Linked DNA regions of Caldimonas brevitalea. The protein of the gene in region 2 interacts with the protein of the main gene of each other region in a pairwise test. Links are inferred from orthologs where the notes say so. Each region holds a gene or a part of one and is shown on either strand. Other genes may lie near its edges. The genes, in order: AAW51_RS01680 and AAW51_RS22650.

Region 1 (3,254 bases), 5.0 Mb from region 2 along the record:
CGATGTAGCGCTTGGCCGTCTCGACCAGGTTGGGGATCAGGTCGTAGCGGCGTTTCAGCTGCACGTCGATCTGGGCAAAGGCATTGGCAATGGCGTTGCGCAAGCGCACCAGGCGGTTGTAAGCGCCCACCATCCAGAACAGCAGTACTGCGACCGCGACCCATCCCACAATCTGCGTTGTGCTCATCGCTTGTTCATCCATCAGCGGAAAGTCCCGCGACTCTACGACAGCCGCAGCACGGCTCCAAGCGGCGCCCGGCTACGGGTTGGCGTCGCGCGCCAGATAACCTTCGTAGCCGCGCCGGCGCAGTTCGCAGGCCGGGCAGCTGCCGCAACCGTGGCCCCATGGGTGGCGCTGCCCTCGCTCCCCCAGGTAGCAGGTGTGGGTGTGCTCGACGATCAACTCGTTGAGGGCATCACCCCCCAGCGTGTGCGACAAGGCCCAGGTCTGCGCCTTGTCGAGCCACATCAGCGGCGTCTCGATCACCAGCGGCCGGTCCATGCCCAGGCTCAGCGCCACCTGCAAGGCCTTGAGCGTGTTGTCGCGGCAATCGGGGTAGCCCGAGTAGTCGGTCTCGCACATGCCGCCGACCAGCACCGCGGCGCCGCGCCGGTAGGCGAGCGTCGCCGCGAAGCTCAGGAACAGCAGGTTGCGCCCGGGCACGAAGGTGTTGGGGAGGCCGCTGTCGGCCATTTCGATGGCGCGTTGCGAGGTCAGCGCGGTGTCGCTGATCTGGCCCAGCAGCGACAGGTCGAGCAGGTGGTCGGGGCCCAAACGTGCCGCCCACTTGGGAAACCGGGCCCGCAATTCGTTTAGCACCCGTGGCCGGCAGTCCAGCTCGATGCGGTGCCGCTGGCCATAGTCGAACCCCACCGTCTCGACCTGTGCATAACGCTGCAGCGCCCACGCAAGACACGCGGTCGAGTCTTGCCCGCCGGAAAACAGCACCAGTGCCGTACGACCGTCCAGTGCTGTTTGCACGTTGTCAGCTCCGCACTTCACCCTGGCCGAGCACGACGTACTTCATCGACGTCAGCCCCTCCAGCCCGACCGGGCCGCGCGCGTGGAACTTGTCGGTCGAAATGCCGATCTCGGCACCCAGGCCGTATTCGAAGCCATCGGCAAAGCGGGTCGATGCATTCACCATCACGCTGGCCGAGTCGACCTCGCGCAAGAAGCGCATCGCGTTGGGATGGTGCTCGGTCAGGATGGCGTCGGTGTGGTGCGAGCCGTAGCGGTTGATGTGCGCGATCGCCTCATCCAGGCTCTCCACCACCTTGACGCTGATGACGGGCGCCAGGTATTCCTCGGCCCAGTCCTGCTCGCTCGCGTCGGCCACCGTCGCACCCGGCAGCGGCTGCAACAGCGCCCGCGCCGCCGCATCGCAGCGCATCTCGACGCCCTTGGCGGCGAACACGGCGCCGATGCGCGGCAAGAACGCCGGCGCGATGGCCGCATGCACCAGCAGCGATTCCGCGGCGTTGCAGGGGCTGTATTTCTGCGTCTTGGCGTTGTCGGTCACCTTGACCGCCAGGTCGAGGTCGGCGCTCGCATCGACATACACGTGGCAATTGCCGTCGAGGTGTTTGATCACCGGCACCGTGGCCTCGCGGCTGATGCGCTCGATCAGCGATTTGCCGCCGCGCGGGATGATCAAATCGACATGCTCGGGCATCGAGATCAGCCGGCCGACCGCGGCACGGTCGGTGGTCTCGATCAGCTGCACGCCCTCGGCCGGCAGGCCGGCCTCACGCAGCGCCTGCTGCACCAAACGCCACAGCGCCAGGTTGGAGTGGATGGCCTCGGAGCCGCCGCGCAGCACGCAGGCGTTGCCGCTCTTGATGCCCAGCGACGACGCTTCGATGGTGACGTTGGGGCGGCTCTCGTAGATCATGCCGAACACGCCGATCGGCACCCGCATCTGGCCGACGCTGATGCCGGTGGGCCGGCGCCGCAAATTGGTGATCTCGCCCACCGGGTCGGGCAGCGCCGCGACCTGCACGCAGTTCTCGGCCATCTGCGAGATGACCTTGTCGTTCAAGCGCAGCCGGTCGACCATCGGTGCCGCCAGCCCGTTGCGCTCGGCAGCGGCGATGTCTTTGGCGTTCTCGGCCTGCAGCGTCTCGCGCTGCTCGCCGATCAGTGCGGCCAGCCGCAGCAGCGCGCCATTCTTCGCAGCCGTCGACGCGGCCGCCATCTGCGTGGCGGCGGCCCGGGCGGCGGCGCCCACATGGGCCATGTAGGCCTGGATGTCGGTGGAGGTCATGGGCGAGATTGTCGCAAACCCGGCGGCCGGGCGCAGCGGGGCGGTCGGCGGCGCCTACAAGGCCGCCGCCAGCGTCAGCCACAGCGGCGCGCCCAGCACGAAGCCCAGCGTCGAGACGACGATGGCGGCGGTGGTCTCGCCCTCCTGCGTGCGGTAGCGCTGCGCAAACATCAGCGCATTGCTGCCGGTGGGCAGGGCCGCCGCCATCACGATCACCGTCAACGGCAGGCCGTCGAGCCCGGCGGCGTAGCGCCCGACCAGCAGCACCAGCAGCGGCAGGGCGAGCAGCTTGGCGGCGGCCAAGGTCGCGGCGCTGGTCGCAGCGCCCTGAAGACCGTAATGCGCGAGCGACATGCCGATGCCGACCAGACACACCGGCACCACCGCCTCGCCCAGCATCTGCAGCACGCCGTCGACCGGTTCGGCGATCGGCCAGCCGGTCAGGTTCCAGGCCAGGCCGGCCAGCACCGGCAGCACCACCGGGTGGATCACGGTGTTGCGCACCGTCAGCCCCAGCATGCGGCGGAGGTCCGCGCGGCTGCCCTGTTCGCGCGCGGCCGCCTTGGCCACGTCCAGCTCGACCAGCACGGTCACGACCGACAGCAGCGTCAGGGCATGCACGCTGACGATGGCCAGGTGAATCGACAGCCCGCGCTCGCCGAACAGCGCAGCGGCCATCGGGATGCCGAGTTGCGCGGTGTTGCCGAAGGTCGCAGTGATCGCGCGCACGCCGGGGCCGGCCGGTGCGAGCGGGCCGCCGCGATACCGCTGCCACGCGTACACGGCCACCATCCAGGCAGTGGCCGGCACGAAAAAGGCGGCCAGCGTCGACCACGGCAGGGTGGCGACGTCGATACGGGCGGTGGTGCGGAACAACAGCGCCGGCGCGAACAGGAAAAACGCGACGTTGGACAATGCCCGCGCCGCCTCGCCGCCGCCGAAAAAGCGCATCCGCCCGGCGCCCCAGCCGAGCGCGACGACCGAGAA
Region 2 (3,308 bases):
ACGACTATGCCGGGGCCACGGCGATCGCGGTGGTGATGCTGGTCACCTCGTTCGCGATGCTGCTGTTCATCAACATGTTGCAAGCCTGGACGCGCAAGCGCCAGGGCCGTTGAGCTTTTTTGTTCGAGATGCCTGCCATGACGTCCGCCAGCCTGCCGCTCCCCGCCCCGCGGGTCACCGCAGCCGTGCCGCCGCCCCGGGTGCGCGCGGCCACCGAAGAAGCGCCCTGGGTGCGGGTGCTGCTGATCTCGGTCGCGCTGTTGTTCCTCACCTTGTTCCTGTTCGTGCCGTTGGTGTCGGTGTTCTACGAGGCGCTGAAGAAGGGCCTCGACGTCTACCTCGCGGCCATCGTCGAGCCCGACGCCTGGTCGGCCATCCAGCTGACGCTGACGGCGGCGGCCATCTCCTTGCCGCTCAACCTGGTGTTCGGCATCGCAGCCGCCTGGTGTATCGCCAAGTTCGATTTCCGCGGCAAGAACGTGCTGCTGACCCTGATCGACCTGCCGTTCTCGGTCAGCCCGGTGATCGCCGGCTTGATCTACGTGCTGCTGTTCGGCCTGCAGGGCTGGTTCGGCGAATGGCTGCGCGACCACGACATCAAGATCATCTTCGCGGTGCCGGGCATCGTGCTGGCCACGATGTTCGTGACCTTTCCGTTCATCGCGCGCGAGCTGATCCCGTTGATGCAGGCGCAGGGGCAGGAGCAGGAAGAGGCGGCACGGGTGCTGGGGGCGTCGGGCTGGCAGATCTTCTGGCGCGTGACGCTGCCCAACGTCAAGTGGGCGCTGCTGTATGGCGTGATCTTGTGCAATGCGCGGGCGATGGGCGAGTTCGGCGCAGTGTCGGTGGTGTCCGGCCACATCCGCGGCCAGACCAACACGATGCCGCTGCACATCGAGATCCTCTACAACGAATACCAGTTCGCCGCCGCGTTCGCCGTGGCGTCCTTGTTGGCTGGCCTGGCGTTGGTGACGCTGGTCTTGAAGTTCGCCGTCGAGCAGCGCGTCAGGCGCGAGAAGCAGATGGCAGGAGAATTCGCATGAGTATTCAGGTGCGTGGCGTCAACAAGCGCTTCGGCGAGACGGTGGTGTGCGACAACCTCGATCTCGACATTCCGTCTGGTGAGTTGGTCGCGCTGCTCGGCCCCTCGGGTTCGGGCAAGACCTCGCTGTTGCGCATCATCGCTGGGCTGGAACGGCCCGACAGCGGGTCGGTGCTGTTCCATGGCGAGGACGCGACGTTTGCCGATGTGCGGGATCGGCAGGTCGGCTTCGTGTTCCAGCACTATGCGTTGTTCGGGCACATGACCATCTTCGAAAACGTCGCCTTCGGCCTGCGCGTGCGCCCCAAGGCGACCCGCCCGCCCGAGCGCGAGATCCGCGCCAAGGTGAGCGAGCTGCTGAAGCTGGTGCAACTCGACTGGATCGCCGACCGCTACCCGCACCAGTTGTCGGGCGGCCAGCGCCAGCGTATCGCGCTGGCCCGCGCGCTGGCCGTGGAGCCCAAGGTGTTGCTGCTCGACGAACCCTTCGGTGCGCTCGATGCCAAGGTGCGCAAGGAACTGCGGCGCTGGCTGCGGCGGCTGCATGACGACATGCATGTCACCAGCGTGTTCGTCACGCACGACCAGGACGAGGCGATGGAGGTGGCCGACCGCGTGGTCGTGATGAACCGCGGCCGCATCGAACAGGAAGGCACACCCGACGAGGTCTACGACCATCCGGCCACACCCTTCGTGCTGCAGTTTCTCGGCGACGTCAATCTCTTCCACGGTCGCTTGGGCCATGCCCCGGGCGCTGCTGCTGCGGGCGATGCGGGCGTGAGCTACGTGCGGCCGCATGAACTGGAAATCGTCACCGTGGCCGACACCACGACCCTGGCGGTGACGCTGGCCCAGGCCCTCACCGTCGGGCCGAACACCCGGCTCGAGTTCAAGCGGGTCGACGATGGCAGCTATGTGGAAGTCGAACTGCCGCGCGCCGAGTACCACCGGCTGCGCGAGCAGCTGGGCCTGCACGAGGGCGCCTCGGTGCACCTGCGGCCGCGCCGCGTGACCCGGTTCGAGCACGCGGCGGCCTGACGCCCTGCGGGCCTTGCCGCGGCGGCGGTATTGCACGACCCGCCCACCGACGTTGCGGCTGCGTGTCGCGACCCCTCTCCATCGATCCCTTGTGACCCTGCCCATCTCGCTTGCGAGACCGGGCAGGCTGTCGCGCGGCCGGACCGGCGGCGATGCTGTCACTTTACTGGAAACGATTGTCCAGTATGATGGACGCATGGACATCAACGACCGCATCGCTCGGCGGGTGCGCGAACTGCGCGAGGCCCGCGGCTATTCCCTCGACGCGCTGGCCCAGCGCAGCGGCGTCAGCCGATCCAACATTTCGCTGATCGAGCGGGGCCAGAGCAGCCCCACCGCGACCGTGCTCGACAAGCTGTCGGCCGGGTTGGGCGTGACGCTGGCGTCGTTCTTCGAAGACGTCCCCGCGCCGGCCTCGCCACCGTCGCCGATCGCCCGCGCGGCCGACCAGCCGCTGTGGACCGACCCGGCCTCGGGCTATGTGCGACGCAACCTGTCTCCGCCGGCGCCCTCGCCGCTGCAACTGGTCGAAGTCGTGTTTCCCGCGGGGCAGCGGGTGGCCTATGAGACCACCCTCCGCGACGTCGACACCCAGCAGCAGGTGTGGCTGATCGACGGCGTGATGGACGTGACCGTCGGCGACACCTCATGGCGCCTCGAGACCGGCGACTGCCTTGCGATGCGCCTGGACCGGCCCATCACCTACCACAACCCCACTCGCAGGCCGGCGCGCTACTTCGTCGCGCTGGTCACCCTGCCTTTGACGATGCCCACCAGGAGGACTGCATGAAGGTCGAGGACGTGACGGTACGGCGCTTGGGCCCCAACGAGGCCGCGGCGTGTGTGGAGGCCTTGGCCGATCTGCTGATCGACTGTGTCGACGGCGACGCGTCGGTCGGCTTCATGTGGCCGTTGCCACGTGAACGGGCGATGTCGTTTTGGCGTGGCGTGGCGGAGGCCGTGGTGCGCCAGGAGCGGGTGGTGCTGGTCGCCGAAGACCCGGAAGGGCAGATCGTCGGCACGGTGCAGCTGATCGTGTCGCTGCCCGACAACCAGCCTCACCGCGGCGACGTGGCCAAGATGTTGGTCCACCGCAAGGCGCGCCGGCGCGGTATTGCGGCGCGGCTGATGGCTGCGCTGGACGATGCCGCGCGCAGGCTGGGCAAGACCGTGCTGGTGCTCGATACCGTGACCGGCGCGGACGCGCAGCGGGTGTATGAGCGCGCCG

What was found.
Region 1: the proteins of AAW51_RS22650 (region 2) and AAW51_RS01680 interact in binary tests that used the Escherichia coli proteins (3 or more experiments, as listed by UniProt). The link is inferred for Caldimonas brevitalea from one-to-one orthologs.

The regions. Positions count from the first base shown.
Region 1 is NZ_CP011371.1:379,123-382,376, reverse strand. The notes cover bases 128-3,068. They hold AAW51_RS01680 (glutamate-5-semialdehyde dehydrogenase), read right to left. Parts: upstream 2,268-3,068; coding sequence 987-2,267; downstream 128-986. Other genes in these bases: AAW51_RS01675 (AEC family transporter), read right to left, coding at 2,322-3,068; queC (7-cyano-7-deazaguanine synthase QueC), read right to left, coding at 260-982; AAW51_RS01690 (LemA family protein), read right to left, coding at 128-187. In the rest of the region: more of AAW51_RS01690, read right to left, coding at 1-127; more of AAW51_RS01675, read right to left, coding at 3,069-3,254. UniProt on the Escherichia coli protein: Catalyzes the NADPH-dependent reduction of L-glutamate 5-phosphate into L-glutamate 5-semialdehyde and phosphate. The product spontaneously undergoes cyclization to form 1-pyrroline-5-carboxylate.
Region 2 is NZ_CP011371.1:5,374,825-5,378,132, reverse strand. What follows is about bases 65-3,059. They hold AAW51_RS22650 (sulfate/molybdate ABC transporter ATP-binding protein), read left to right. Parts: upstream 65-1,039; coding sequence 1,040-2,080; downstream 2,081-3,059. Other genes in these bases: AAW51_RS22640 (GNAT family N-acetyltransferase), read left to right, coding at 2,867-3,059; AAW51_RS22645 (helix-turn-helix domain-containing protein), read left to right, coding at 2,277-2,870; cysW (sulfate ABC transporter permease subunit CysW), read left to right, coding at 138-1,043; cysT (sulfate ABC transporter permease subunit CysT), read left to right, coding at 65-113. Also shown: more of cysT, read left to right, coding at 1-64; more of AAW51_RS22640, read left to right, coding at 3,060-3,308. UniProt on the Escherichia coli protein: Part of the ABC transporter complex CysAWTP involved in sulfate/thiosulfate import. Responsible for energy coupling to the transport system.